One region of the Streptomyces sp. NPDC048473 genome, then DNA from elsewhere that is predicted to be linked to it. Evidence: riboswitches for the same ligand, from Rfam matches in the RefSeq annotation. Region 1 holds a riboswitch; each other region holds the start of a gene.
What was found. Region 1 has a riboswitch for cobalamin ahead of ACGFU7_RS03155 (prenyltransferase/squalene oxidase repeat-containing protein). Riboswitches for the same ligand answer to the same signal wherever they lie in the genome.
Positions count from the first base shown of each region.

Region 2: it holds a riboswitch for cobalamin, as region 1 does, so the genes downstream of both, ACGFU7_RS00340 (cobalamin biosynthesis protein) here and ACGFU7_RS03155 (prenyltransferase/squalene oxidase repeat-containing protein) in region 1, are expected to answer to the same signal.
Region 3: it holds a riboswitch for cobalamin, as region 1 does, so the genes downstream of both, metE (5-methyltetrahydropteroyltriglutamate--homocysteine S-methyltransferase) here and ACGFU7_RS03155 (prenyltransferase/squalene oxidase repeat-containing protein) in region 1, are expected to answer to the same signal.

Region 1 is NZ_JBICXE010000001.1:679,104-688,800, reverse strand. It holds gene ACGFU7_RS03170 (ABC transporter ATP-binding protein) at 1-653, opposite strand, end outside; gene ACGFU7_RS03165 (energy-coupling factor transporter transmembrane protein EcfT) at 650-1,816, opposite strand; gene ACGFU7_RS03160 (SCO2322 family protein) at 1,813-2,481, opposite strand; gene ACGFU7_RS03155 (prenyltransferase/squalene oxidase repeat-containing protein) at 2,478-3,752, opposite strand; cobalamin riboswitch at 3,860-3,993, opposite strand; gene ACGFU7_RS03150 (MBL fold metallo-hydrolase) at 4,066-5,106, opposite strand; gene ACGFU7_RS03145 (NUDIX domain-containing protein) at 5,247-5,711, opposite strand; gene ACGFU7_RS03140 (aldehyde dehydrogenase) at 5,961-7,421, shown strand; gene ACGFU7_RS03135 (ferredoxin) at 7,421-7,654, shown strand; gene ACGFU7_RS03130 (GNAT family N-acetyltransferase) at 7,682-8,308, opposite strand; gene ACGFU7_RS03125 (DinB family protein) at 8,355-8,906, opposite strand; gene ACGFU7_RS03120 (helix-turn-helix transcriptional regulator) at 8,966-9,697, shown strand, end outside.
Region 2 is NZ_JBICXE010000001.1:63,312-73,008, reverse strand. It holds gene ACGFU7_RS00355 (putative cobaltochelatase) at 1-959, opposite strand, end outside; gene cobN (cobaltochelatase subunit CobN) at 1,144-4,794, opposite strand; gene ACGFU7_RS00345 (cobyric acid synthase) at 4,803-6,320, opposite strand; gene ACGFU7_RS00340 (cobalamin biosynthesis protein) at 6,317-7,390, opposite strand; cobalamin riboswitch at 7,538-7,670, opposite strand; gene ACGFU7_RS00335 (hypothetical protein) at 7,842-8,072, opposite strand; gene ACGFU7_RS00330 (anion permease) at 8,108-9,373, opposite strand; gene ACGFU7_RS00325 (class II aldolase/adducin family protein) at 9,637-9,697, shown strand, end outside.
Region 3 is NZ_JBICXE010000023.1:96,520-106,216, forward strand. It holds gene ACGFU7_RS30260 (LacI family DNA-binding transcriptional regulator) at 1-173, shown strand, start outside; gene ACGFU7_RS30265 (hypothetical protein) at 245-538, shown strand; gene trxA (thioredoxin) at 642-1,013, opposite strand; gene ACGFU7_RS30275 (dihydrolipoyl dehydrogenase family protein) at 1,129-2,571, shown strand; gene ACGFU7_RS30280 (hypothetical protein) at 2,525-2,890, opposite strand; gene ACGFU7_RS30285 (hypothetical protein) at 2,850-3,101, opposite strand; partial or broken gene ACGFU7_RS30290 (family 16 glycosylhydrolase) at 3,244-4,104, opposite strand; gene metE (5-methyltetrahydropteroyltriglutamate--homocysteine S-methyltransferase) at 4,321-6,651, opposite strand; cobalamin riboswitch at 6,815-7,033, opposite strand; gene ACGFU7_RS30300 (histidine phosphatase family protein) at 7,094-7,687, opposite strand; adenosylcobalamin (AdoCbl) riboswitch at 7,798-7,946, shown strand; gene ACGFU7_RS30305 (CbtB-domain containing protein) at 7,950-8,165, shown strand; gene ACGFU7_RS30310 (CbtA family protein) at 8,194-8,967, shown strand; gene ACGFU7_RS30315 (GNAT family N-acetyltransferase) at 9,081-9,587, opposite strand.

The DNA of each region.
Region 1 (9,697 bases):
GGCGACGGCAGCAGGACGACCTGGTCCGCGTACTGGACCACCCTTTCGAGGCGGTGCTCCGCCATCAGGACCGTCGTACCCAGGTCGTGCACCAGCCGCTGCAGCACGGCGAGTACCTCCTCGGCCGCCGCCGGGTCCAGCGCGGACGTCGGCTCGTCGAGGACCAGGACCTTCGGGTGCGGGGTGAGGACCGAGCCGATCGCGACCCGCTGCTGCTGGCCGCCGGAGAGCGTGGCGATCGGCCGGTCGCGCAGCCCGGCCAGACCCAGCAGATCGAGGGTCTCCTCGACCCGCCGCCGCATCACATCGGGGGCGAGGCCCAGTGACTCCATCCCGTACGCCAGCTCGTCCTCGACCGTGTCGGTGACGAAGTGGGAGAGCGGGTCCTGGCCCACCGTGCCGACCAGATCGGCGAGTTCGCGTGGTTTGTGGGTACGGGTGTCGCGCCCGTCGACCGTGACCCGGCCGCTCAGCGTGCCGCCGGTGAAGTGCGGTACGAGACCGGAAACGGCGCCCAGCAGCGTCGACTTGCCGACCCCGGACGGGCCGACGAGCAGCACCAACTCGCCCTCGGGGACGGTCAGATCGACCCCGGAGAGGGTGGGGCGCTCCGTCCCCTCGTACTGCACCGAGACATGCTCGAACCGGATCACTGGCTCTCCTTGGAATTCGGGGCGCCCACCGGGGGCGGCACGGGCGCCACCACCGCGGGCAGCAGCCCGATCAGCACCGCCGCCGCGGGCCACAGCGGAAGCACCGGTGCGGCAAGCGGCACGACTCCGGGGTGCAGCGCCTCCGCATCGGCGCCGCCCGCCCAGATCATCGCGACCGCCACCGCGACCCCCGAACCCGCCACCAGCCAGGCCCGCACACCCCACCGGTCGGGCCGGTAGCGGGTACGGACCGAGCGGGCCCCGCCGAGCCGCAGCCCGGCCATCGCGGCGACGAGCCCGGCGATCAGCAGCGGCAACCCGTACACCGCACCCTGCGCGGCCAGCAGACCGTACGTACCCGCGCACACCCCGAGCAGCCCGCCGAGCGTGAGGACGTTCGTGGTGTGCCGGACGGCGCGCGGGACCTGGGCGGTGCGCCCGTATCCGCGCGCGTCCATCGAGGCCGCCACGGCGACCGACCGCTCCAACGCGCCCTCCAGGACCGGCAGTCCGATCTGGAGGACCGCCTTGATGCCGCCGGTCGGACGGCCCCGCAGCCGTCGTGCGGTGCGCAGCCGCACCACATCGGCGACCATGTTCGGCGCGAACGTCATCGCGACGACGACGGCGACCCCCGCCTCGTACAGCGCACCCGGCAGCGACTTCAGCAGCCGGGCCGGGTTGGCGAGCGAGTTCGCCGCACCGAGGCAGATCAGCAGGGTGGCCAGCTTCGCCCCGTCGTACAGCGCGAAGAGCAGCTGCTCGGCGGTGACCCGGCCACCGATCCTGACGCCCTTCGCCCAGTCGGGCAGCGGCACCTCGGGGAGTGTGAACACCGGATGCGTACCGGGGATCGGCGAACCGAGAAAGACGGAGAAGACCAGCCGCACACCGACGACGAACAGCCCGATCTTGATGAACGCCCCGTACGAACGGGCCCACGGCGCATCCGTCCGGCGCGCCGCGACCACATAGCCCGCCACCCCCACCAGCAGCCCGAGCAGCAGCGGATTGGTGCTCCGGGACGCGGCGGTGGCGAGGCCGAGCGCCCACAGCCACCAGGCCCCGGCGGGCAGGGCGTTGCTCCGGGTCGCCTCGGGGGCGCGCAGCGGGCGGCGCGGCCGGACCGGGCCGGTGGCCGAGGCGGTGGTCGGGGCGGTCATCCGCGGCGGCGGCGGGCCTGCACGACTGCGGCGATGCCGAGGAGGAGAACGGCACCGACCCCGACCAGCACCCCGGCGGACGGTCCGCCGACGGAGCCGCCCGAGCCGTCGGAGGCGGCCGGGGACGCGGACGGCTCGGGCGCCTTGTGCCCGTTGCCCGAAACCTGTTCGCCGCAGCCCGAGCCCGGATAGCCGGATATGGCACAGAGCAGCGCGTCACTGCTGTAGCGCAGCGGCTTGGCCACCGAGGCGAGCGCCTCCGCGGCGCTCGCGTCCGGGGCGACCTGCGCGCACGCGGTGCGCAGCGTGGGCGGAGTCTCACCGGCCGGGGCGTCCCCGGCCGTGCCCGGGTCGATGACCAGCGCGACCCGCTTGGTGCCGGCCTCGGCCGGGGTGTCCGCGCAGATCTTCGCGAAGCCGGGGGAGCGGCGTGGCTGCGCCGAGTCCTGGGAGTCCTCGCTCACCGAGAACCGGAAGCCCTGCACCGCGCCGTCGTCCGGCCGGACCAGGGACGGGCCCTGGGTGGCGTACGTCCAGCCGGTGGCGGAGCCCTCCCAGAACGACCAGTACCGGTACCCGGCCGCCTGGGCCGTCCCCGCGCCGAGCACGGCCAGGACGGCGCCCAGGACCACCAGCAGAGCGGCGGCCCTTTTGGCCCGCCTCACAGCTGCTGGTTCTTCCGGCGGCCGCTGATCAGGAAGCCGGCGCCCGCACCGACGACGAGGCCGATGCCGACGTACCACCACACGCCGCCGATCACGTCGTCCCCGCTGTGGACCTGGTCCTTCTCCGTGGCCACGTACCCGGTGTCGGCGGACGGGTCGGGCGTCATGATGGCCGCGGGGGCGGGACCGGTCGCGTTCAGTTTGTCGACCAGGTTGACGCCGCCGAAGTCGCGGGCGTCGGCGCCGGCCGCGTGCGCGGCCAGGACCAGCTGCGCGTAGGCGGCGGGACCGTTCTGCTCGGCCCAGGCCCCGGAATTCTTCTTCAGCCAGGCCACGGCCTTGGCAGCCTTGTCCTGGTGGCCCGCGGCGGACAGCGCGACGGCCGCGTCCGCGGTGTTGCCGAAGTCGGGCTGCGGGGTGGAGTCGGTGGCGCCGGGCATCGGCGCCAGGTCGAGATGACCGCTGGTCGCGAGGGTGTCCGCGAGGAAGTGGGCGCCGTTCTGTGCGGTCTGCTCGGGCGTGAGCCCGGACCCCGGGTGGCAGCTGGGCGCCTTGACCGCGGCGTTGTCCCCGACGGCCAGGGCCTTGCCCATCGTGCCGAGCACGGCGGCCGCGGTGGCGTCCGCGTTGGCGGCGAGCTTGCCGGCCTTGTCGGGCTGGTAGGCGAAGGCGCCGCCGTCCTTGCCGCCGCACGGGATCGCGAGCCCCAGCAGCGCGTCGTAGGGGGTCTTGCCGCCCGGGGTCGTGATGTCCGCCATCCGCTGGCCCTGCCGGGCGAGGGCGCCGATCACCAGCGAGGTGGAGTTGGCGTCACTGGCCCCGCCCGCGGTGTAGCCCCAGCCGCCGTCCTCGTTCTGCACGGACTTCAGCCAGCGCACCGAGTTGTTCACGATGTCCCGGTGCCCGCCCACCTCGACGAGTGCCTGGGCGGCGGCCGCGGTGGCGTTGGTGTCCAGCATGGTCTTCCCGGTGCACGGCTGGGAGACGTCGGGCCGGTACAAAGCGTAGGCGCCGTTGGCGCACTGCTGGGCGATCAGCCAGTCCACCGACTTCGTGGCGGGCGTGACACCCTCGAGCCGCTGGGCGAGGAAGGCCAGCGACTGCCGCCAGACACCGTCGTACGTGGGGTCCTTCGTGCCGTACAGCCCGGAAGGCAGTGCGACGGACGGTGAGGGCGACGGGGACGGCGCTGCGACCGCGACCGGGGCAGCGGCCGCACAGAGCATGGTGGCGGTGGCGGCGAGCGTTGCTGCGCTGCGGCGTACGGTCATGGCGGGCGGGGCCTCTCCTGCGGGGGATCCGGGCACAGGCACGCTCACGCACCAGGCTCCGGCTCCGTATACCTCGACGGTGCCGACCACCGGGGTTCCGGTGGTGCGAGCCGGTCACGACCGCGGACAGGGCATTCCGACTCACCGTCTCCCGACGGTTCACGGCTGCGTGGTCAGTGCCGGATTTGCACCGGCTTCCCCCTGAACGGGCATGATGACGACTCGCCCACTCTACCGGGACGCGGTTTTCCCGGACCGGGGTGGGGAGGAGCGCCGGCCCCCATTCTCCCGCCCACCGGGGCGAGAGCCCCCGTCACACTGCGACGTACGTCACCGGCTCGCTCCCCGCCACCGCCTCCGCGCGCCCCAGCTTCACCAGGCGCCGCAGATGGGCCTCGGCCTCCGAGACGGCGATGTTCCGCGAGCTGTGCGGGATCTGCTCCCAGGGCCGGTTCCACTCCATCCGCTCGGCCAGCTCCCACGGCGTCAGCGGGGTGGCCAGCAGCCCGAGCAGCCCGGTCAGCCGCTCCTCGTGATGGTCCAGGAGCTCCCGTACGCGCCCGGCGGCATCCGCGAACGCGTACTGATGGGCGGGCAGCACTTCCGCGACCCCGAGCCTGCCGATGCGCTCCAGCGAGTCGAGGTAGTCGCCGAGGGGGTCGGTGACCGTGGCGTCGTCCGGGTCCTCGTACAGCCCGATGTGAGGGCTGATCCCCGGCAGCAGATGATCCCCGGAGAAGAGCCGGCCCCGACCGGGCAGATTCCCCGGATGCTCCTCCTCCAGATGCAGGCAGACATGGCCGGGCGTGTGCCCCGGCGTCCAGATGGCCCGCAGTCTGCGGCCCGCCAGACCGAGGAGTTCGCCGGGAACGATCTCCCGGTCCGGAAGCGCGGCCCGCAGTCCGGGCAGGGTGCGCATCCGGCCCCCCTTGGCCGCGGCGGCCCGCAACGGCGCGAGATGCTCCTCGGGCGCACCGACCGCGGTGAGCTTCGCCGAGAGATACGTCAGCCAGGTGCCCGGCCGGGACTCACGGGTCCGGCGCACGATCGCGGTGTCCGCCGCATGCATGGCGATCCAGGCCCCGGACGCCTCGCGCACCTGCCCGGAGAGACCGTGGTGATCGGGGTGATGGTGGGTGATGACCACACCGTGGATGTCGCCGACACCCACACCGACGGCGGCGAGCCCGGCGGTGAGCGTGTCCCACGCCTCCGGATCGTCCCAGCCCGTGTCGATCAGGACCGGCCCGCGATCGGTGTCGAGGACATGCACAAGGGTGTGGCCGAGCGGATTGTCCGGGATGGGGACCTTGATGCTGTGTACGCCCCCGCCGTGGTCGGTCACCTGCGTCATGGGCTCCCCATCTCTCTCCGCGGCCTGGTCGGCGCACCGGACGTACGACTGTGCGGTGCACCGCGCCCACTGTAACGAGAACTTGTTTCAGTAGTAGCCCCAGTCGACTATCTATCAAGTGCGCCTGAGGAGTTGGGAGCTCACCCCGGATACTGCGTCGCCCGGCGCTCCCGGAAGTGTTCGAGCCTCAGCCGCTGGGTGTGATGCATGGGCAGCGCGTCCAATTCCTCGGGGCCGGCGAAGCGGGGGTCCGTCGACTCGTCGGAGATGCCCGGTTCGCCGCCCACGATGTGCGCCGTGAACACCACGGCGAACTGACGGCGCACCTCCCCGTCGCTGTAGGCGATGACGTGTTTCGGGCCCGTGCAGGTACCGGCGAGGCCGGTGATCTCCACATCGAGCCCGGTCTCCTCCTTGACCTCCCGAACGGCAGTGCCGGGCAGCGAGTCGGTCAGGTCCATGCCCCCACCCGGCAGGGCCCGGAGGCCGTTGTCCCGCCGTCGCTGCAACAGGATCCGTCCCGCCTCGTCCGTCACCACGGCGGAAGCGGCCACGACCAGGCTGCTGGGCTCCGGTGCGTTCGGGTCGTCGCAGGAGCGCCCGATCGCGTTGTACTGCGGTCTGTGCTCGGGGCACCGTTCGATCTGGTGTGGCGACTGCCGTGGGTATGGCGGCTGTTCGCGATGCGACCGCTCTGGGCGGCGTCCCTGCCCTGCGTGTGCTGGAGGCGATGGGGAACCGATCCGCTGGTGACCCGGGCGGACGCTGTCGCAGCCGTGGACTCCTGGAACTGGAACTGGTATCAGTTCTGACACAGAGTCAGGTATCGTGCCGGGTCGCGGGAGGCAGCAGCCATGACCGAGCTTGTCGAACACGGAAAACTGTTCATCGGCGGGGAGTTGGTCGATCCGCTGGGCCGGGATGTCATCGAGGTCATCTCTCCGCACACCGAACAGGTCATCGGCCGGGTGCCGCACGCCTGCGAGGGGGATGTGGACCGGGCCGTCGCCGCCGCTCGGCGGGCGTTCGACGAGGGGCCCTGGGCGCGGATGGCCGTGGACGAGCGGATCGCGGTGATCAGCCGGATCAAGGACGCGTTCGCCGTACGGTACGAGGAGATCGCCCGGGTCATCAGCTCGGAGAACGGCACCCCGTACACGTCCAGCATCATGGTGCAGGCGCTCGCCGCGATGATGGTGTGGGACGCGGCGATCACCGTCGCCCGCACCTTCCCGTACGAAGAGCGGCGGGACGGGGTTCTCGGGCCGTTGCTGGTGCGCCGGGAGCCGGTGGGGGTGGTCGCGGCCGTGGTGCCGTGGAACGTTCCGCAGTTCACCGCCGCCGCCAAGCTCGCGCCCGCGCTGCTGGCCGGCTGCTCCGCCGTGCTCAAGGTCTCACCCGAATCCCCGCTGGACGCCTACATCCTGGCCGAGATCGCCGCCGGGGCCGGGTTGCCGGAGGGGGTGCTGTCGATCCTTCCGGCCGACCGTGAGGTCAGCGAGTACCTGGTCGGGCATCCGGGCGTCGACAAGGTGTCGTTCACCGGGTCCGTGGCCGCGGGGCGCCGGGTGATGGAGGTCGCCTCCCGCAACCTCACCCGGGTCACGCTGGAGCTGGGCGGGAAGTCCGCCGCCGTGATCCTCCCCGACGCCGATCTGGACGCGGCCGTCGCGGGCATCGTCCCCTTCGCCTGGATGATCAACGGCCAGGCGTGCGTCGCCCAGACCCGCATCCTCCTCCCGCGCTCCCGCTACGACGAGATGGCCGAGGCGTTCGCCGCCGCAGCGGGTGCGCTGAAGGTCGGCGACCCGCTCGATCCCGCCACCGAACTCGGCCCCCTCGTCGCGCAGCGCCAGCAGCGGCGCTCACTCGACTACATCCGGATCGGCCAGGACGAGGGCGCCAAGATCCTTACCGGCGGCGGCCGTCCGGCGTCCCAGGAGCGGGGCTGGTACGTCGAGCCGACCCTCTTCGGCGACGTCGACAACTCCATGCGCATCGCCCGCGAGGAGATCTTCGGCCCCGTCATCTGCCTCCTGCCGTACGGCGACGAGGCCGAGGCCGTACGGATCGCCAACGACTCCGACTACGGCCTCAGCGGCAGCGTCTGGACCGCCGACACCGAACGCGGCATCGACATCGCCCGCCGGGTCAGGACGGGCACGTACAGCGTGAACACCTTCAGCCTCGACATGCTCGGCCCGTTCGGCGGCTACAAGAACTCCGGTCTGGGGCGGGAGTTCGGCCCCGAGGGATACGCCGAGTACTTCGAGCACAAGATGATCCATCTGCCGGCCGGATACGAGGGGGCGTGATGGGGGACCGTTGGGCCGTGGAGATCGACCGCGGGGTCTGCATCGGCTCCGGGATGTGCGTGCACCACGCCCCGGGCGGATTCGCGCTGGATTCCGCCCGGCAGTCCCACCCGGCAGCCCCGGAGACCGACGCCAACGAGAAAGTCCTCGCCGCGGCCGAGGGATGCCCGGTCGAGGCGATCACGATCACGCTGATCGACTCGGGGGAGGTCGTCTTCCCACCGGAGGAGTAGAGGGAGGAGCAGGCGGGAGGGTGACGGTCAGAAGCCGATCCGCATGACGACCCGCCTGAGTGTGGGCCTGTTCACCTCGGCGAACCCCGCGTCGGCGAATACATTGCGGCTGCCGACGTGGAGTTCTCCCCAAGTGATCTCCAGTCCCGGCTTGGTGATCATCGGGTACGCCTCCAGCGCGCGAGCGCCGCGCTCGCGCGCGAAATCGACCGTGGCGCGTGCGAGCACGTAGGTGATGCCGCGGTGGCGGAAGCCCTTGCGGGTGACGAAACAGGTCACGGCCCAGACGCCGTCGTCGGTCCTGTCCTCGTCCCGGCCGGTCCAGGGGACGCGGGCACGGAGCAGGCGTGGGCAGGACGTTCGGGGCTCGACTGCGCACCACCCGACCGGCTCGTCATCGAGACAGGCGACGAGGCCGCTCGTCGAAGGAGCACCCGCACCGCCACAACCGGTCTGCTCGCGCAGCCGCTCGGCGCGTTCGTCGACGGAGACCGAGCGCCACCGGGAGTCCCGGATCTTGAAGCGCTGACACTGGCACTTGGACGGATGGTCCGTTGTGCCGAAGATCGCCTGCAGGTCGTCCCATGAGGCTTCGTTGGCGGGGACGATCGAGATCTGGTCATCTGTGACCTGCTGGGTCGTGCCTGGCGTCATCGCAACCATGTCGCTCCTGAGTCGGCCTGTCCGGGAGATATGAACGTCACCGCGGCGGGTCCTCTCCGACGAGCCCGTCCACCGACTCCCGGATGAGGTCGGCATGGCCGACATGCCGCGCGTACTCCTCGACCATGTCGATCAGGATGCGCCGCAGGCTGGGCGCCCGGCCGCCGGGCCGGATACGCCGGGCGAGTTGGTCCAGGCCGCCGTCGGCCAGCGCCTCCGCGACCAGGGAGCGGGAGCGGGCCACGGTGTCCTGCCACAGCGCATAGAGCTGCTCGGGGGTGTCTTCGGCGGCCGAGCGCCACTCCCAGTCGGGGTCGGCGTCCCAGTCCACCATGTTCCACGGGGCCCCCGGCTCACGCCCGAACAGCCGCCCGGAGAAATAGTCGTCCTCGACGAGGGCCAGGTGCTTGAGCAGCCCGCCCAGGGTGATCGACGAGGCGCCGACCGTCGCCCTCAGGCCGGCCGCGTCCAGTCCTCCACACTTCCACGCCAGCGTTGCGCGCTGGCGCTCCAGGGAGCCCAGGAGGGTGGCGGTCTCGTCGCCCGCGACGGGAGGTTCAGCGAGAACTGACTCGTTGTTGTCACTCATGGTCCGCACGGTACGGTCTATTCCGGACGATCTACTTCCGGAATCTGGAGTGATTGCTGATGGTGCCCGACGCGAGCCCGACCGCTCGGACGCTCCTGGTTCTTGAGCTGATCCAGAACAGCCCCGGCATCACGGCGGACCGGTTGGCCGACAGGCTCGGTGTCTCGGGGCGGGCGGCCCGCCGGTACGTCGGCATCCTGCGGGAGGCCGGTGTCCCGATCGAGTCCACGCGGGGCCCCTACGGGGGTTACCGCGTCGGTCGTGGTCTTCGGCTTCCGCCGCTGATGTTCACCACTCCCGAGGCCCTTGGGCTCGTGATGGCCGTACTGGAGGGGCGTCACGGCGCGGCCGACACGACCGACCCGGTGGAGAACGCGCTCGGCAAGATCATCCGCGTTCTTCCCGAGCCGGTCGCCGAGCCGGCCGACGCCGTCCGGCGGGTGAGCGCACGAGGTCCGGATCCCGGCGCCGCGAGACCGAGCCCCGAAACCACGGCCGTCCTCGTTCAGTCCTGTGCCTCGCGTCGCCGGCTGCGACTCGGATACCGCATGGGTCACGCAGAGGAACGGGTGATGGAAGTCGATCCGTGGGCCGTCGTCGTGCGTCATGGCCGGTGGTATCTCCTGTGCTGGTCGCACACGAAGAACGCCAGACGAGTCCTCCGGGTGGACCGGGTTACCGCAGTCGACGTTCTTGACGACACGTTCACCCCGCCGGCTGATCCCGACCCGGTGGGGACACTCGAAGAACACCTTGCCGAAGGGTGGAAGCACGAGGTGGAGGTCTTCATC
Region 2 (9,697 bases), 620 kb from region 1:
GCGTCGAAGGGATTGCGCCGACGCCGGTGGGGGAGCGCGAGCAGGGCGGCCTGCCGCACATCCTCGGCCAGCACATCCGTACGTCCCGCCCAGGCGGCCAGCGCGGTGGCCGTCCGCGCCATCACGATGTCCGCGCGCATCCCGTCGACCTCGAAGGCCGCACAGGTGGCCGCGATCTGGCGCAACGCCCCGTCCCCGAGCCGCACTTCGGAAAGCAGCGCACGCGCGGTGACGATCCTGGCCCGCAACGCTCCTTCCTCGTCGGCCCACTTGGCAGAAAATCCCGCAGGGTCGTCGTCGTACGCGAGGCGCCGCCGCACGACCTCGACCCGCTGATCGGTCTCGCGGGACGCGGCGACCTCGACGGTCAGCCCGAACCGGTCGAGCAACTGCGGCCGCAGTTCGCCCTCTTCGGGGTTCATCGTCCCGACGAGCAGGAAGCGCGCGGCATGCCGTACGGAGACGCCTTCGCGCTCCACGTACGAAGCGCCCATGGCGGCCGCGTCCAGCAGCAGGTCCACGAGGTGGTCGTGGAGCAGGTTGACCTCGTCGACGTACAGGATCCCGCGATGCGCATCGGCGAGCAGCCCCGGCTCGAAGGCCTTCACGCCCTCGGCGAGCGCCCGCTCGATGTCGAGCGCCCCGACGAGCCGGTCCTCGGACGCGCCGACTGGCAGCTCCACCATCCGCGCATCCCGCGACACACCGGCCCCGGCCTCATGGGGGCCATCGGGACACGCCGGATCGGGCGACACCGGATCGCACGAGAACCGGCACCCGGAGACCACGGGAACCTCCGGCATGAGCGCGGCGAGCGCACGCACGGCGGTGGACTTGGCGGTGCCCTTCTCGCCACGCACCAGCACACCGCCGACGGCGGGCGAGACGGCGTTGAGCAGCAGCCCCAGCCGGAGATCGTCCTGCCCGACGATGGCGGTGAAGGGATACGGCGTACTCACGATGCCTCCTTGGGTGTGTCGAATTCCCGCTCTTCCGGCATGAATTCCAGCCCCTTCGGCGTTTGAGGCGCGGGGTCCGGGGCGGAGCTCCGGTTCGGGAAGAGTGGGGTCTCCCCTGCTCGAAGGGAGTTGAGAACTGGGGGACGGGTAGAGGAAAGGCCCGCCGCAGGCGCACGCACCCCGCTCACTCGTCCCCCTCCAGATCGCCTTCGAGCTCCAGATACGTGGCCCGCAGCCGCTCCAGCGTCTCCGCGTCCGGCTCCGCCCACAGCCCCCGCTCGGCCGCCTCCAGCAACCGCTCCGAAATCCCGCGCAGCGCCCAGGGGTTGGACTTCTGCATGAACTCCCGGTTCTCCGGGTCGAACACGTACTCCGCCGACAACTTCTCGTACATCCAGTCGTCGACCACCCCCGCCGTCGCGTCGTACCCGAAGAGGTAGTCCACGGTCGCGGCCATCTCGAAGGCGCCCTTGTACCCGTGTCGCCGCATGGCAGCCATCCACCGCGGATTCACCACCCGCGCCCGGAACACCCGGTGCGTCTCCTCGCCCAGCGTCCGCGTCTTCACCTGGTCCGGCGTGGCGCTGTCGCCGACGTACGCCTCGGGCGACTCACCGGTCAGATGCCGCACCATGGCGACCATGCCGCCGTGGTACTGGAAGTAGTCGTCGGCATCGACCAGGTCGTGCTCACGCGTGTCGACGTTCTTCGCCGCCACCGCGATCCGCCGGAACGCCGTCTCCATGTCCCCGCGCGCTGCCCGCCCGTCGAGCCCGCGCCCGTACGCGTAACCGCCCCACACCGCGTACACCTCGGCCAGATCCGCGTCCGACCGCCAGTTCCGCGCGTCGATCAGCGGCAGCAGCCCCGCCCCGTACGCCCCCGGCTTCGACCCGAAGATGCGTGCCGTGGCCCGACGCCGGTCGCCGTGCTCCGCCGTGTCCTCATCGGCGTGCGCCCGTACGTAGTTGGCGTCGGCCGGCTCGTCCAGCTCCGCCACCGTCCGTACCGCATCGTCGATCAGCCCCACCACATGCGGGAACGCATCGCGGAAGAACCCGGAAATCCTGACCGTCACGTCAATCCGGGGCCGCCCCAGCTCGCTCACCGGCACGACCTCGAACCCGGTCACCCGCCGTGACGCGTCGTCCCACACCGGCCGGCAGCCGAGCAGCGCAAGGATCTCCGCGATGTCGTCGCCCTGGGTACGCATGGCGGAGGTGCCCCACACGGTCAGGCCGACCGACTTCGGGTAGTCACCCGTGTCGGCGAGATACCGGGCGATCAGGGAGTCGGCCAGTGACTGCCCGACCTCCCACGACAGCCGGGACGGAATCGCCTTCGGGTCCACGGAGTAGAAGTTGCGCCCGGTCGGCAGCACATTGACGAGTCCGCGCGTGGGCGAGCCCGACGGGCCGGCCGGTACGAAGCCTCCGTCCAGCGCCCGCAGAATGTGGTCGATCTCGTCCGTCGTCCGGGCCAGCCGCGGTACGACCTCCTCGCACGCGAAGCCCAGCACGGCCACCGCATCCGGGAGTTCGAAGCCCAGCACGTCCCGCGCCAGCCCCGCTGCGGCCGCGAGGTCCCAGCCGCGCTCCTCCATGCCCTCCGCGAGCCGGCGGCACAGCTGCTCCAGCAGATCGATCGCATCCGCACCGGTGCGCGCCGGGCCGTCGACCAGTTCGGTCAGCTCGACCGGAACCTTCACCGCGGCGCCCGGCTCGGCCAGCAACTCCTTCTCACTGAGCCCGAAGTGCTCGGCGATCGACGCCCGCAGCCCCGGCAGCGCGTTCGCTGTTCCACCCCACACCTGGGAGGCGCGCAGCACGGCCAGCACCAGGTTGACCCGGGCCTCGTCGACCGGACCGCCGCCGAGGATGTGCAGGCCGTCCCGGATCTGGACGTCCTTGATCTCACAGAGGTAGCCGTCGATGTGCATGACGAACGAGTCGAAGGCGTCGTCGCCGGGCTGTTCGTCGACATGGAGGTCGTGGTGCAGCTCGGCGGCCTTCACCAGTGTCCAGATCTGCGCCCGCACCGACGGAGCCTTCGTCGGGTCGAGATCGCTGACGAGCGCGTACTCGTCGAGCAGCTGCTCCAGCTTGGCCAGGTCGCCGTAGGTGTCGGCGCGCGCCATCGGCGGCACCAGATGGTCCACCACCGTGGCGTGCCCACGCCGCTTGGCCTGGGTGCCCTCGCCCGGGTCGTTGACGATGAACGGGTAGATCAACGGCAGTTCGCCGAGTACGGCATCGGGGCCGCAACCGGCGGACAGGCCAAGACCCTTGCCCGGCAGCCACTCCATCGTGCCGTGCTTGCCCATGTGGACGACGGCATCCGCGCCGAAGGAGTTCTCCAGCCAGCGGTACGTCGCCATGTAGTGGTGCGACGGCGGCATGTCCGGGTCGTGGTAGATCGCGATCGGGTTCTCGCCGAAGCCGCGCGGCGGCTGGATCAGCACCACCACATTCCCGAACTGCAGCGAGGCGAGGACGATGTCGTCCCCGTCCACGTACAGCGAGCCCGGCGGCTCGCCCCAGTGCTCCAGCATCGAGTCGCGCAGCCCCGGTTCCAGCTTGTCGAACCAGGCCCGGTAGTCGGCGAGCGCCGCGCGCGCGGGGGCTGCCGCGAGCTGCTCCTCGGTCAGCCACTCCACGTCGTGGCCACCGGCGTTGATGAGACGGTGGATGAGCTCGTCGCCGTTGTCGGGGTGCCCGTCGACTCCGTAACCGGCGTCGCGCAGGGCGTCCAGGACCCGTACCGCCGATGCGGGCGTGTCCAGGCCGACGGCGTTGCCGACGCGCGAGTGCTTGGTCGGGTAGGCGGTGAAGACGAGGGCGAGCTTCTTCTCGGCGTTCGCCTTGTGCTTCAGGACGGCGTGGCGCACCGCGATTCCGGCGACGCGCGCGGCCCGTTCGGGGTCGGCGCGGTACACCGGTACGTCGTCGGGGCCCTGCTCCTTGAAGGAGAACGGGACGGTGATCAGACGGCCGTCGAACTCGGGGATCGCGACCTGCATCGCCGCGTCCATGGGGGACAGCGCGGCGTCCGACGCGTCCCACGCGGCGCGCGAGGAGGTCAGGCACAGGCCCTGCAGCACCGGGACGTTCAGATCGGCGAGCGCGCCGATGTCCCAGGCCTCGTCGTCGCCCCCTGCGGAGGCGTCGGACGCACGGGTGCCGCCTGCCGCGAGCACGGTGGCGACCAGGGCGTCGGCCCTGCCGAGCAGCTCGTAGAGACCCGCGTCCGCGCCGCGCAGCGAACCGCAGTACACGGGCAGGGCGTTGGCGCCGCGCGCCTCGACCGCGTCGCAGAGGACGTCCACGAACGAGGTGTTCCCGGACAGCTGGTGCGCCCGGTAGAACAGCACGCCGACGGTCGGGCGGCCCTCGACGAACTCGCGGCTGCCGTGCAGGCCCCACTCGGGCATCTTCTGCGGCTCGGCGAAGCCGTGGCCGGTCAGCAGGACGGTGTCGGAGAGGAAGCGAGCCAGTTCGACGAGGTTTCCGGGGCCGCCCTGCACGAGGTAGCGCAGCGCCTCGGCGACCACACCGGCGGGTACGGACGACTCGGCCATCAGCTCCGCGTCCGGCACGGCCTCGCCGCCCAGCAGCACGGTCGGGATGCCGGACGCCTTGAGGACGGCCAGCCCGTCCTCCCAGGCGCGCTTGCCGCCGAGCAGGCGGACGACGGCGACGGAGGAACCCTCGATCAGCGCGGGGAGTTCCTCGTGGGCGTCGATGCGGGTGGGGTTGCCGATCCGGTACGGCGCGCCGGAGGCGCGGGCGGCGAGGAGGTCCGTGTCGGCGGTCGACAGCAACAGCACGGTGCTCATAGGGGCGTTCATGCGCGTGCTCCAGGTGCTCCGGGGGCGATGAAGGGAAGTCCTGACGGTGCGCCCGACTCGATGAGCCGCAGCAGCGCGTCGGTGTCCGCGTGTTCTTCGATGAGGTCGCCGAGGCGGTCGAGCTGTTCCTCACGCAGCGCGGCGAAGCCGGTGTCGGGGGCGGGGACGAAGCGCCGGCCGGCGGCCCGCGCGACCTCGGTCAGGAAGCGGCGGCGGAATTCGTCGCTCTCCAGCGAGCCGTGCCAGTGGGTGCCCCACACGGCGCCGACCCGGCAGCCGTCCAGGAACGGCTCGCCGCCGCGTACATCCGCGACGCCGTGGTGGATCTCGTACCCCTCGACAGGGGCGCCGAGCGCCTCGCCGACGGGGCGGGCGAGGGTCTTCTCGCGGTCGAAGCGGATGCGTACGGGCAGCAGGCCGAGGCCGTCGATGTGCCCGGCCCTCGACTCGACCTCGTCCTCGATGTGTTCGCCGAGGATCTGGAAACCGCCGCAGATACCGAGGACCGGCCGGCCCTCGGCGGCACGCCGCACCAGGGCGTCGGCGAGGCCGCGCTCGCGCAGCCAGGCCAGCGCCTTCACGGTGCCGCGGGTGCCCGGCACGATGACGAGGTCGGCGTCGGCCAGTTCCTCGGCGCGGTCCACGAACCGGACGACGACGCCCGGTTCGGCGGCCAGCGCGTCCACATCGGTGAAGTTCGACATCAGGGGTACGGCGCACACCGCGACGCGCAGTACGTCATCGCCGTGCGGCGGCGCGACGACCGATTCGCGTACGGCCCCGCGCAGCGAGACCCGCAGGCCGTCCTCCTCGTCGATGCCGAGGCCGTGGGCGAAGGGCAGCACCCCGTACGTCTGCCGCCCGGTGATCCCGCGCAGCATCTCCAGGCCGGGCTCCAGCAGCGACACATCGCCGCGGAACTTGTTGACCAGGTATCCCGCGATCAACGACTGGTCCTCGGCGTCGAGCAGCGCCGTCGTACCGAAGAACGAGGCGAAGACACCACCGCGGTCGATGTCACCGACGACCACCACCGGGAAGCGCGCGGCCCGTGCGATGCCCATGTTCACGATGTCCGTGCGCCGCAGATTGATTTCGGCCGGACTGCCCGCCCCCTCGCAGATCACTGCGTCATACGTGCCCCGAAGCTGCTCCAGACAGTCCACGACCGTGGAGAGAAGCGCTTCCTGCCTGCCCCCGTGGTAGCCGCGTGCGCTCATCTCGCCCACCGGTCTGCCCATCAGGACGACCTGGCTGGAGCGGTCGCTGCCGGGCTTGAGCAGGACCGGGTTCATCAGCGCGGTCGGCTCGACCCGGGCGGCCTGGGCCTGCATGGCCTGGGCGCGCCCGATCTCGGCGCCCTCGCGGGTGACGAACGAATTCAGCGACATGTTCTGTGCCTTGAAGGGCGCCACCTTCACGCCCCGGCGCACGAGCCAGCGGCAGATACCTGCCGTGACAACACTCTTGCCCGCGTCCGAGGTGGTCCCGGCGACCAGCAGCCCGCCGCTCATGTCCGTCTCCGTCCTGCGGCCTGAAGTCCTGTGACCTGAAGTCCTGTGACCTGAAGTCCTGCGGCCTGAAGTCCTGCGGTCTGAAGTCCTGCGGTCTGAAGTCCTGCGATCCGACGTCCCGCGATCCGTCGTGCGGCGAGGCCCGCACCCAGTCGTCCCGCCACGCACACGCCGAGGGTCAGCGCACTCACCCGGCGCGACAGCCGTACCGCGCGTTCGATGTCCTCGGTCTCCACCGCCCGGCCCGTCTCCCCGTTGAGTACGGGACGGTGCTCGACCCGGCCGCCGTACGCGAGGGTCCCGCCGAGCCGTACGCCGAGCGCACCCGCGAACGAGGCCTCCACCGGGCCCGCGTTGGGGCTCGGATGCTTGGCCGCGTCGGCCCGCCACGCCCGTACCGCTCCACGTGGCCGCCCCCCGGCGGCCACGGCGAGCAGGGCTGTGAGCCGGGCACCCGGCCAGCCCGCGAGGTCGTCGAGGCGGGCCGAGGCCCAGCCGTAGCGCCGGTGCCGGGGCGACTTGTGACCGACCATGGCGTCGAGGGTGTTGGCGGCCCGGAAGCCGACGAGCCCGGGCACACCGGCCAGCGCACCCCACACCAGGGCGCCGACCACGGCGTCCGAGGTGTTCTCGGCCACGGACTCCACCACGGCGCGGGCGATCTGCGGCCCGTCGAGAGACTGCGGGTCGCGCCCGCACAGATGTGGCAGCCGCTCGCGGGCCAGCTCGATGTCACCGGCGGCCAGAGCGCCGCCGATCGCCCGGGCCTCACGCCCCAGGGACGTACCGCCGACGACGGACCAGGTGGCGGCCGCGGTCAGTGCGACGGAGGCGGCGGGGTGGCTGCGTACGGCACGGGTGATCAGCGCGGCACCACCCGCGGCGCCTCCGGCGCAGACGAGTGTGTGCAGCGCGCCCCACCCGCGGTGGTCGCGCCACAGACGGCGCTCGACGCCCGCTGCGGCCCGCCCGAAGGCGGCGACCGGATGTCCCCTGCGGGGGTCACCGAGCAGCAGATCGCCGATCAGACCGGCCGTGGCGCCGTACGCGAAAATGCGGTCGGCACGCACGGCTCAACCGGCCGTTACGCCTCGAAGGACCTTCGTACAGGAGGCGGCTCTCGTAGAGAGCGCCACAGCAACGGACGCACGGCAGCCAGGCATGGCGATATGTCCTCACTCAGGGTCCGCGCCCTGGTTCGACGTGACCGGCGACGAGAGTCTCCTGGCTTCCGGATCCGCAGTTCCCCCGGCCTTCCAACCCGCTCGCGCGTGCCGTGACTTCCGGTGTGGGGGACTGCTCCCCGGTGACAGTGGCGGGACCGCGCCGGATTCGCACCGGACTTCCTCTGCTGTCGCCGTAATTGGCTCCGGCAGTCCACCACGCTCCGCGAACGCCCGTCAACTTGCCGTTGACCTGCGACGGTGCAGTGTGCTGAGCCCCACATCGGGCCGGGCACACCACGACGGACCGGACACACGAGATGTGTCCGGTCCGTCGGGGGAGTGCGCGGGGGAGGGCTCAGGCGACGATCAGATAGATCCCGTACGCGACCGCCGCCGCGCACAGCGCGAAGCAGGCGTACGCGCCGGCACGGGCCAGCAGCAGCGAGCCGCCGGAGCCGCCCTGTGCCGCCGGTTCGGGCTGCTTGGAGAGACCGACGATGCCCAGGGTGAAGAGACCCACCAGCGCGACGGTGACGACGAGGGAGACGCCGAAGACGGAGCCGAGGGCTGCCCAGTCGATGTTCATGCTGAATCCTTAGACGGCCTGATGAGGCGGCTGGCCTAGACGGTGGCCGGTCGCGCCGGGTCCTGGGTGGTTCCGGCCGGGGCCGGAATGGTGGTCTTGAGCTCCTGGGCCGTTGCCTGGGCCACGGTGGGCGGCGGGCTGACGGCGGCGATGGCCGTGGTGACGACGCCCGCGGGTTCGGCTTCGCCGTCCGTCGGCGCGACATCGCCGTGGCCGACCGGCTTGCGGCGCGACAGCAGCCAGATCGCCCCGGAGCCCGCGATCAGCAGCGCCGCGACGACGACGACACCCCAGGTGCCCTGCTTGGTGAGGAATTCCGCGCCCGCGCCGACCAGTCCCGCGGCCGGCAGGGTCAGACCCCAGGCGACGAACATCCGGGTGGCGGTGGACCAGCGGACCACGCCGCCCCGGCGGCCGAGGCCCGCGCCCATCACGGCGCCGGAGCAGGACTGGGTGGTGGAGAGGGAGAAGCCGAGGTGCGAGGAGGCCAGGATGACCGTGGCCGCACTGGTCTGGGCGGCGAAGCCCTGCGGCGGCTTGAGCTCGGTGAGGCCGCTGCCCATGGTGCGGATGATGCGCCAGCCGCCCAGGTAGGTGCCGAGTGCGATGGCCGTACCGGCACAGACGATGACCCAGACCGGCGGGTTGGAGCCGGGGTGCAGGACGCCACCGGTGACCAGGGCCAGGGTGATGATGCCCATGGTCTTCTGCGCGTCGTTGGTGCCGTGGGCGAGGGAGACCAGTCCGGCCGAGGCGATCTGACCGGCGCGGTAGCCCTTGGCGGTGGCCTTCTCCTGGGCGTCGTTGCGGATCTTCCCGCTGATCCGGTACGTCAGTCTGGTGGCCAGCAGCGCGGCCAGACCGGCGACGATCGGGGCGGCGAGCGCGGGGAGCAGCACCTTGGTGACGACGGTGCCGCCGTTGACCGACGACCAGCCCGCCGACATCACCGCTGCGCCGATCAGTCCGCCGAACAGAGCGTGCGAGGAGCTGGACGGAAGTCCGACCAGCCAGGTCAGCAGATTCCACAGGATGGCGCCGACGAGTGCCGCGAAGATGACTTCTGTCCGCAGCCCGTCCTCGTTGATGATCCCGCCGGAGATCGTCTTGGCGACCTCCACCGACAGGAACGCGCCGACGAGGTTGAGAACGGCGGACATGGCCACCGCTGTCTTCGGTTTGAGTGCGCCGGTCGAGATGGTGGTCGCCATCGCGTTGGCGGTGTCGTGGAAACCGTTCGTGAAATCGAACACTAGAGCTGTCACGATCACAATCGCGAGTAGCAGCGTGATGTGTTCCATTTACCCAGGCAATCGTTCGACGTCATTGGCACGTGGACCGTAGGCAACCTGAATGAACGGAAGATGAACTGGACAGGGCGTTGTGGTGACTCAAGTCGGGGTGGGGTCGTTCCGTTTGTCCTCCGCGGGGCGGGGCGGGCCGGGCGTGGGGCCGATTCGGGCCCGATTCGGCCCCACGCCACCCCTTTTGTGAACTTCTCCGGTTTGTGACTTATCCGACCGATCGCATGCCTGTTCGCCTCCTTGACTGGAAGGATCTCCATATGAGCGATCAGCAGCGGGACGCGATCGAACGTGCCTGGGACGGTGTCGTCGCCACCGCCC
Region 3 (9,697 bases), on a different contig from region 1:
ACGACCTGATGCTCGGCAGACTGCTGCGGCCCCGGCTCAGCACCGTGCGGATGGAGCTGGCCACGCCACAGCCGCTGGCGGACCTTGTCGACCGGCTGGTGCAGCACCCCGGCGGCGCCCCCGAGCACCACGACCTGCTGCGGGCCGGGGTGGTCCACCGCGAGTCCAGCTGAGCCACCGGCTCCGCACGGTGCAGCAGCGCGGCAACGTGCGCACCGCGCGCCGCTTGCTTAGCGTCATGACCATGAGCCATCCGCAGAGTTACGAGATCCTGCTGGTCCCCGGATTCACCGAGGACACCAACGATGCCGCCGAGCCCGGCGGGGCCATCCGTTCGGCGGTCGTGGTGGCGACCGGCGAGACGGGGGCATCCGGCTACCCCCGGTATTCGGGCGAAGGCATCGTGGCGGACATCGACCCGGCGACGCACACGGTCGAGGCCCTGCTGGTCGACGGCGCCGAGCTGGACTACGGCCTCTCGGTCCGGATCAAGGAGAAGGACGCCGAAGGCAAGGCCGACAGTGACGCCGACAGCTGAGGCCGGGCCGCCCGTTTCCGGCCGCGGAAGGCGATGGAAGGCCACGGAAAGGGGCCCGACCGGTCCGGTCGGGCCCCTCACCCTGCTCATGCGCGCGCGGAGCCTACTTCTGTTCCTTCTGCTGGTCCTCGATGGACTTGCGGACCTCGTCCATGTCCAGCTTCCTGGCCTGTCCGATGATGTCCTCCAGCGTCGCCTCCGGCAGCGCTCCGGGCTGGGCGAACACCGCCACATTTTCCCGGACGATCATCAGCGTGGGAATGGAACGGATCTCGAAGGCCGCCGCCAGCTCCTGCTGCGCCTCCGTGTCGACCTTGGCGAAGACCAGGTCGCCGTGGCGCTCCGAAGCCGCGTCGTAGACCGGCGCGAACTGCCGGCACGGGCCACACCAGGAAGCCCAGAAGTCGATCAGGACGAACTCGTTGTCACTGACGACCTGATCGAAGTTTTCCTTGGTGAGCTCAACGGTGCTCATGCTCTGCTACCTCTTCCTGTGCCCGTTCGGACCTGTCCGACACAACCGTGCTTGTACTTGCGCTATTCCGCCTGCCCATGTGGCCGCCGCGCACACGCACGACCAGACTGTCCCCATGACAGATGCTTCCCTGAACACCGAGTACGACGTCGTGGTGATCGGAGCAGGTCCGGTAGGTGAGAACGTCGCCGACCGGGCCCGTGCCGCCGGGCTGAGCACAGCGGTCGTCGAGGCGGAACTCATCGGCGGCGAGTGCTCCTACTGGGCCTGCATGCCCAGCAAGGCCCTGCTGCGCCCGGTCGTCGCCCGCGCCGACGCCCGCTGCGTCCCGGGCCTCAGCGACGCCGTGCAGGGACCGCTGGACACGGCAGCGGTCCTCGCCCACCGTGACGAATACGCCTCGCACTGGAAGGACGACGGACAGGCCGCCTGGCTGGAGGGCGTCGGAGCGGATATCTACCGGGGCCAAGGCCGGCTCACCGGTAAGAAGACGGTCTCCGTCACCGCCCCCGACGGCACGGAACACCGGCTCACCGCCCGGCAGGCCGTCGCCGTCTGCACCGGCAGCCGCGCCGTCGTCCCGGCCCTGCCCGGCATCGGCGGGGTCCGCCCCTGGACCAGCCGGGAGGCGACGAGCGCCAAGAAGGTGCCCGGCCGCCTCGTGATCGTCGGGGGCGGCGTGGTCGGGGTGGAGATGGCCACCGTCTGGCAGGCCCTCGGCGCCCGGGTGACGATGCTGATCCGCGGCAAGGGGCTCCTGCCGAAGATGGAACCCTTCGCGGGCGAGCTGGTCGCCCGGGCGCTGACGGAGGCGGGCGCCGACATCCGTACCGGAGTCTCCGCGACCTCCGTACGGCGTGCGGTGCCGGACGGCCCGGTCGCCGTGGAGCTGGCCAACGGCGAGCGCGTCGAGGCCGACGAGATCCTCTTCGCCACCGGCCGCGCCCCGCGCACCGACGACCTCGGCCTGGAAACGGTGGGTCTGAAGCCCGGCTCCTGGCTCACCGTCGACGACAGCTGCCGCGTCGACGGCACCACCTGGCTCTACGCGGTCGGCGACGTCAACCACCGGGCGCTCCTCACCCACCAGGGCAAGTACCAGGCACGCATCGCGGGCGCCGCGATCGTTGCCCGCGCCTCCGGTGTCCCGCTGCTGGAGACCGACCGCTGGGGCGCCCACGCGGCCACCGCCGACCACGCGGCCGTCCCCCAGGTCGTCTTCACCGACCCGGAGGCCGCATCGGTCGGCCTCACCCTCGCCGAGGCCGAGCAGGCCGGCCACCGCGTACGCGCAGTCGATTACGACCTTGCCGCGGTGGCGGGCTCCGGTCTGTACGCGGACGGCTACCGCGGCCGCGCCCGCATGATCGTGGACCTCGACCGGGAGATCCTGCTCGGTGTCACCTTCGTCGGACCGGGCATCGGCGAACTGCTGCACTCGGCGACGATCGCGGTCGCGGGCGAGGTCCCCATCGACCGGCTGTGGCACGCCGTCCCCGCGTATCCGACGATCAGTGAGGTCTGGCTGCGCCTGCTGGAGGCGTACCGGGACGCGTAGGGCCCGGCCCGCCCGTCTCCAGCAGCTCCCCGGGCGGGGCGGCATCTGTACCGACCGTGACGACGGCCACGAGCAGCGACTTCGAGTACGGATGCCGCGGCGCGTCGAACACATCCTCGGCCGGCCCGTCCTCCACCTCCGCGTCCTGCATCACCAGTACCCGGTCACTGATCCGCCGCACCACCGACAGATCGAGTGAGACGAACAACAGGGCTGTTTCCAGGCGATGTCGGAGATCTTCCCGGTGGCCGGGGGCGGCGTGCTCGGAGAGCCGGATGTCACCCGCGTCGGGGCCGCGCAGCACCGTGGTGTCGGTCATGGCCCGCACGGCCTCGGCCTCGGTCCGCAGCGTGATGCGGACCGAGGCGGGCGGTGGCGGCCCGCCCGATCCCGCCCTCCGGCAGATGCAGCCTCACCTCCTCGCACGGCACCCGCCAGGGCGCGACCCAGCCGGGTCCGTGGTGCAACGACACCGCTCCACGGAAACGCAGTACGGGATCGTCCCCGGCCACGACACGTTTCGCCGACATTCCGCCACCTCCCGAGTCGGTCGACGTCCTCGGTGGGTGCGGGGCACCGCAACCAGTCGTTGCGGATGCTGGGACCAGGACTCACCGGCACGGCCGAGGGCCCCGGCGCGGCGGGGCGGGGCGGTCAGGCCGGCGGCTGAAGGTTGCTGGTGGTGACCCGCACATGGTCGACGACGAGTTGCTGCGGGAAGGAGGTGCTGCCGTCGGGGTCGCCCGGCCAGTAGCCGCCGACCGCGAGGTTGAGGATCAGGAAGAAGGGCTTGTTGAACACCCACGTGTTGCCGCCGAGATCGGCGGGTGTGCGGCGCTGATAGACGTTGCCGTCCACCGACCAGGTCACCGAGTCGGGGGCCCAGTCGACGGCGAAGGTGTGGAAGTCATCGGCGAACGTCTGCCCGCCCGGCAGGGTGTACGCGGCACCGATCCCCCCGGAGCCGGAGTAACCGGGGCCGTGCAACGTGCCGTGGACCGTGGACGGTTCGAAGCCGACGTTCTCCATGACGTCGATCTCGCCCGAATTGGGCCAGCCGACCTGACCGATGTCGTCGCCCAGCATCCAGAAGGCGGGCCACATGCCCTGACCGCGCGGCACCTTCATCCGGGCCTCGACGTGTCCGTATGTCTGGGTGAACTTTCCGGATGTGTTCATCCGTGCTGAGGTGTACTCGCAAGTTCCGTACCAGCACTGGTAGTTGTTCGGATTCTCCCTGCGTGCGGTGATGACGAGGTGGCCCTGGCCGTCGAGTGCGGCGTTGTTGTTCCCTGCCGTGTAGTACTGCCGTTCGTGGTTGTTGACGTTGTCGCCGGTCTCGATCTGCCACTTGCCGCCGTCGACGCCGGAGCCCGCGGGGCCGTCGAAATCGTCGGTGAACGTCGCTGCCGCCGCTGTGGCCCGCGGTTCGGGCAGAGGCACCCCGGCCGCGAGACCGGAGGAGGCCGAGACGAGGGCGAGCGCGGAGAGTGCGGACACCAGGAGGCGTCGCGTGAGGTGGGGGGAGGTCATGGGGGGTCCTTCCCGTGCGGGATGGCATGTGTCGTCATGTATATGACAAGCACTCGCCGTGGGGGAGCGGGGAGAGGGTTTGGTTCTGTATGCGATTTAAGAAGTGAACCAACACCGTGTCAAGACTCTGGTACGGACCATACTTCTTGCATCCACCCGGCGATTGGGCGGCCGGGACGGGCGCCCGCGCGGACACCCGTCCCGGCCGCGGCGCGATCAGTGCGCGGTTGTCGTACCGGGCAGAGCTGCCCGCACCTCGGCGGCCGCCGAGACCAGGTTCTCCAGCGAGGTGCGGACTTCCGGCCAGCCCCGGGTCTTCAGACCGCAGTCGGGATTGACCCACAGCCGTTCGGCGGGAATCGCTTCGAGCCCCTTACGCAGCAGAGCCGCCGCCTCGTCGGCGCTCGGTACCCGTGGGGAGTGGATGTCGTACACGCCGGGACCGACCTCCCGCGGGTAGCCCGCCGAGGCCAGCTCGTCGGCCACCTGCATATGGGAGCGCGCCGCCTCCAGGCTGATCACATCGGCATCCAGGTCGTCGATGGCCCTGAGGATGTCCCCGAACTCCGCGTAGCACATATGCGTATGAATCTGGGTCCGGGGGCGTACGCCACTGGTGGCCAGCCGGAACGACTCGGTGGCCCAGGCCAGATACCCGGCGCGATCGACGGCCCGCAGTGGCAGCGTCTCGCGCAGCGCGGGTTCGTCCACCTGGATGACCGAACTGCCCGCCGTCTCAAGGTCGTTCACCTCGTCCCGCAGTGCGAGGGCGACCTGGCGCGCGGTCTCGCCGAGCGGCTGGTCGTCTCGGACGAAGGACCAGGCGAGCATGGTGACAGGACCGGTCAGCATGCCCTTGACCGGACGGGCGGTGAGCGACTGCGCGTACGCCGTCCAGCGCACCGTCATCGGCTCCGGGCGGGAGATGTCCCCGGCCAGGATCGGCGGCCGGACATACCGGGTGCCGTACGACTGGACCCAGCCGTGCCGGGTGGCGAGGTAGCCGGTGAGCTGTTCGGCGAAGTACTGCACCATGTCGTTGCGTTCGGGTTCGCCGTGCACCAGCACATCGAGGCCCGCCGTCTCCTGGAACGCGAGCACCTCCTGGATCTCTGCCTCGATGCGCTTGTCGTACGTGACGGTGTCGATGCGTCCGGCCCGCAGATCTGCGCGTGCGGTGCGCAGCTGGGTCGTCTGCGGGAACGAACCGATCGTGGTCGTGGGCAGCAACGGAAGCCGCAGACGCTCGCGTTGGGCCACTGCCCGCTGGGGATACGACGCTTCGCGGCGCCCGTCGGACTCCGTGACGGCCGCGGCCCGTGCCCGGACCGCCGGGTCATGGGTGATCGCCGAACCGGCCCGCGAGGCCAGATCGGCACGGTTCGCGGCGAGTTCGGCGGCGATCGCGTCCGTACCCTGTGCGAGGCCCCGAGCCAGGGTGGCGATCTCGACGGACTTCTGCCGGGCGAAGGACAGCCAGCGCGCCACCTGCGGGTCGATGTCACGCTCGGCGGTCGCGTCGAGGGGGACGTGCAGCAGGGAGCAGGAGGCCGCCACATCGACGCGGCCGGCGAGGCCGAGCAGGGTGCCGAGCGTGGTGAGAGACTGCTGGTAGTCGTTGATCCATACGTTGCGCCCGTCGACGACCCCGGCGACCAGCCGCCTGCCCGGCAGACCGCCGACCGCGGCGAGATCCCGCAGATTGGCGGCTGCCGGACCGGTGAAGTCGAGCGCGAGCCCGTCGACCGGCGCCTTCGCCAGCACGGCGAGGGCCTCACCGAGCCGGTCGAAGTAGGAGGCGACGAGGAGCTTGGGCCGGTCGGCGAGCGCACCCAGGTCGCGGTAGGCGCGCGCGGCGGCGTTCAGCTCCGCCGGAGTGCGGTCCTGCACCAGGGCGGGCTCGTCGAGCTGCACCCACCGGGCACCGGCCGCATGCAGATCGGCCAGCACCTCGGCGTACACCGGCAGCAGCCGGTCGAGCAGCGTCAGCGGCTCGAAGTCGGCGGCGACGCCCGGAGCGGGCTTGGCCAGCAGCAGATAGGTCACCGGACCGACGAGCACCGGCCGAGGGCTGAGCCCGAGCGCCAGCGCTTCCTCGAACTCCGCGACCTGCTTGGTGGAATCGGCGGCGAAAACGGTGTCGGGGCCGAGCTCCGGCACCAGGTAGTGGTAGTTCGTGTCGAACCACTTGGTCATTTCGAGCGGCGCCACGTCCTGCGTACCGCGCGCCATCGCGAAATAGCCGTCCAGCCCGTCGGTTTCGACGGCTTCGCGATGCCTGACCGGTACGGCACCGACCATCACGCTGGTGTCCAGCACATGGTCGTAGTACGAGAAGTCGCCGGTCGGGACCTCGTGGATGCCGTCGTCGGCGAGCCGGCGCCAGTTGGCGCGGCGGAGGTCTGCGGCGGTCTCCCGGAGTGCGGCTGCGGTGACGCGGCCCTTCCAGTACCCCTCGACGGCCTTCTTCAGCTCCCGGTCGCCCCCTTGGCGGGGATAGCCGTACACGGTGGCCCGGGTTGCCGCGGCTGCGGACTTGCTGGTCACGGAACTCTCCTTCGCGAGCGTGTGTCCTGATACGACCCCGGGACGTATCGAAGGCGCGAAGGGATGACGGACCGGGCGGAACCGCAACGCCGTACCGGCGCGCATGCCCTGCCCGATATGTACGCCGACCCGCCCACGAGGTCACCGAGATCACCGTGTGCGTCCGACGCGCACGGGCAGTGGCAGGTCTTCGGACTCGCGGGCACATCTCGTGTACGAGACACCTACTGGCCGTCGCTTCCCGAACCCGTATCGGGTCCAGTGCTTGATGACGGCGGTCGTTCCCACTCACCGCTGCGGGGCAGTCCCGGATTCCCACCGGGTTCCCTCTTGCGACGCGCCTGTCTGGCGGACAGGGCGAACCAGCTGCACCACCACAGTAGGCGCTGACCGGCGGCGGCGGCACCTCAGTTGTTCATGCAGTGTGGGCCACGGGAGTACGTCAGTCCCCCGGAGCGGGGGACAGCGGCTGCCCACAGCGCAGGTTCCACCGCCCGGACCGGCCGCTGAGCCCGGTCAGTGTCAGCGGGGCGACGTCCAGCCGCCAGAATGCCTCCGTCGGCAGAGCGAGCGCCCGTACGATCACCGCCCGCACCACCGCAGGCTCGACGACCCCCAGCACACGGCCGCCCTCCTCGCCGTACAGGGACTCCACGGACTCCAGCCAGCGGCCGGCCCGGGCGCAGAACTCCAGCAACGATTCGCCGCCGTGCGGAGCCGCCGAAGGATCGGTCATCCAGGCCGAAACCGCCTCCGGCTCACTCCCGCTCACCTCCGCCAGCCGCTGCCCGCTCCACCGGCCCATGTCCCAGCCACGGAGCGTGAGTTCGGGCTCTGCACGCAACCCCAACACGTCGGCGGTCCCCGCGCACCGCTCGGACGGCCCGCACATATACCGGTCCGCCGCGGGCACCGCCGCCGCAGCGGCCCGGGCCCACCGAGCCCCGACCGCGTCGAGCGGCGCATCGCCGTCGAAGCGGGCCTCGCGCAGCGCGGCGTTGAGCGCTGGTGAGATCAACATCACCTGTACCGTCATGACCGGGTCAACTCCCTGAACTATGGCCCCTCCAGTGCGCCCACCATGGCATCCGGGCGTTCCGGCCCCGCCGACGGCACCATGGCCGCGCCCGCTCCCAGGCGGTATGGTCGCGACGAACATGACGAAGGTGTGACGGAAGTCCGGTGAGAATCCGGCACGGTCGCGCCACTGTGAACCCGTACCCGTACGGGAAGTCAGACCCGGCACCTTCGTCTCAGGCACCACGATCGGGACGCGTGTTCCCTCAGGAGGTTCTGTCATGGCACAGATTGCTGCCCCCGCCACCGCCGTACCGGCGATCACCCCCATCTCCCTGAAGGCCATTGCCCCTTGGGCGGTCTTCTTCGGCATCCTCATGCTCGTACTGCTGTACTTCGTCGGTGCCGAGCAGGGCGCCACCGCGGTCATCTCCGGCGAAGGTGTCCACGAGTGGGTCCACGACGGCCGCCACCTCCTCGGTTTCCCCTGCCACTGACGTACCGTCCGATCCAGGGGAAATCCTCATGAACTCCATATCTGTCAGAGCTCTGCTCGTCCGCGGCATGCTGGCCGGCCTCGCCGCGGGCGCGCTCGCTCTGGTCGTCGCCTACTTCCTCGGCGAGTCCCGGGTGGACGCGGCCATCGCTCTCGAAGAGGCGCACAGCCATGACCACGGCGGCGGCGAGGAACTCGTCAGCCGTACCATGCAGTCCACCGCCGGCCTTGCCACCGGTGTGCTCGTCTTCGGCGTGGCGATCGGCGGCATCGCCGCGCTCGTCTTCTGTTACGCCCTCGGCCGGATCGGCAGATTCGGCCCGCGGGCCACGGCCGCCCTGATCGCGGGCGCGGCCCTGCTGACGGTGTACATCGTGCCGTTCCTGAAGTACCCGGCCAACCCGCCGGCCGTCGGCAACCCCGACACCATCGGCCAACGCACCGCCCTGTTCTTCCTGATGGTCGCCCTCAGCGTGCTGTTGGCCGTCGCCGCCGTCATCCTCGGCAAGCGGCTGGCTCCCCGCCTGGGCACCTGGAACGCGACGATCGCCGCATCCGCCGCCTACGTCCTCGTGATCGGGCTCGCGTACGCGTTCCTGCCCTCGTTCAACGAGGTCGGAAAGGACTTCCCGGCCGGCCTGCTGTGGGAGTTCCGCCTGGCCACGCTCGCCGTGCAGGCCACTCTCTGGATCACCTTCGGCCTCGTCTTCGGCTGGCTGACGGAACGGCTTCTCGTGCCGAGGGCCGACTCCGTCAGGACCGGAAACGGCGCGGCGAACCGGGCAGCCACCGCGGCCGGCTGACCGACGCACCGCTGCCCAACAGAAGACATCGGAACCCGCCGGGAGCTTCCCGGCGGGTTCCGTCGTCCTGCCCTGCGCAGTCCCGCCCGGAGGGATGAGCGGCTGCGGGCTCTCTACTCCTCGGCCTGCCGGCTCCAGTCGATCCGGTAGTGCTTCAGCAGCGCGTCCTCCTTCACCAGGCGCATGCCGACGGCTGTCATGACGTGCTGGGAGGCGAGGTTGTCCAGGTCGGTGTCGCCGTGCACGCAGCTCACACCCTGGTCGCGGGCGAACAGGAGCAGTGCGCGCAGCGCCTCGGTGGCGTAACCCATTCCCTGCGCCGAGGGCACGAGGCCGTAGCCGATCGTGACGTGCCCGTTCTCGTCCGGAGCGCCATGGAATCCCAGGCCGCCGATCACCTCTCCGTCCTCGCGGCGGCGTATTTCGTACGAACCGAAGGGGCTGGGATCACCTGTCGTCGCGCATGTGCCGAGGAAGCGCTCGGCCGCGGCCATCTCGCCGGGGGACGGGTATCCGGGCGCCCAGTGGGCACCGTCTCCCGGCTTGCCCGCCATCACCTGCAAGGCATCGGAGGCGCGCATCAGGCGGAGGAGGAGGCGGGGAGTCTCAAGGTCGGTCATGACCGACCGAAGTATCACGCGGGGCGGGTGGAAGGCATCCGGATTGTCCGACGGGAGCGTCCGAAGCGGGGCGGGGACTCTGGTGGGGCCCTGCTGAGGCCTTGCAGGGC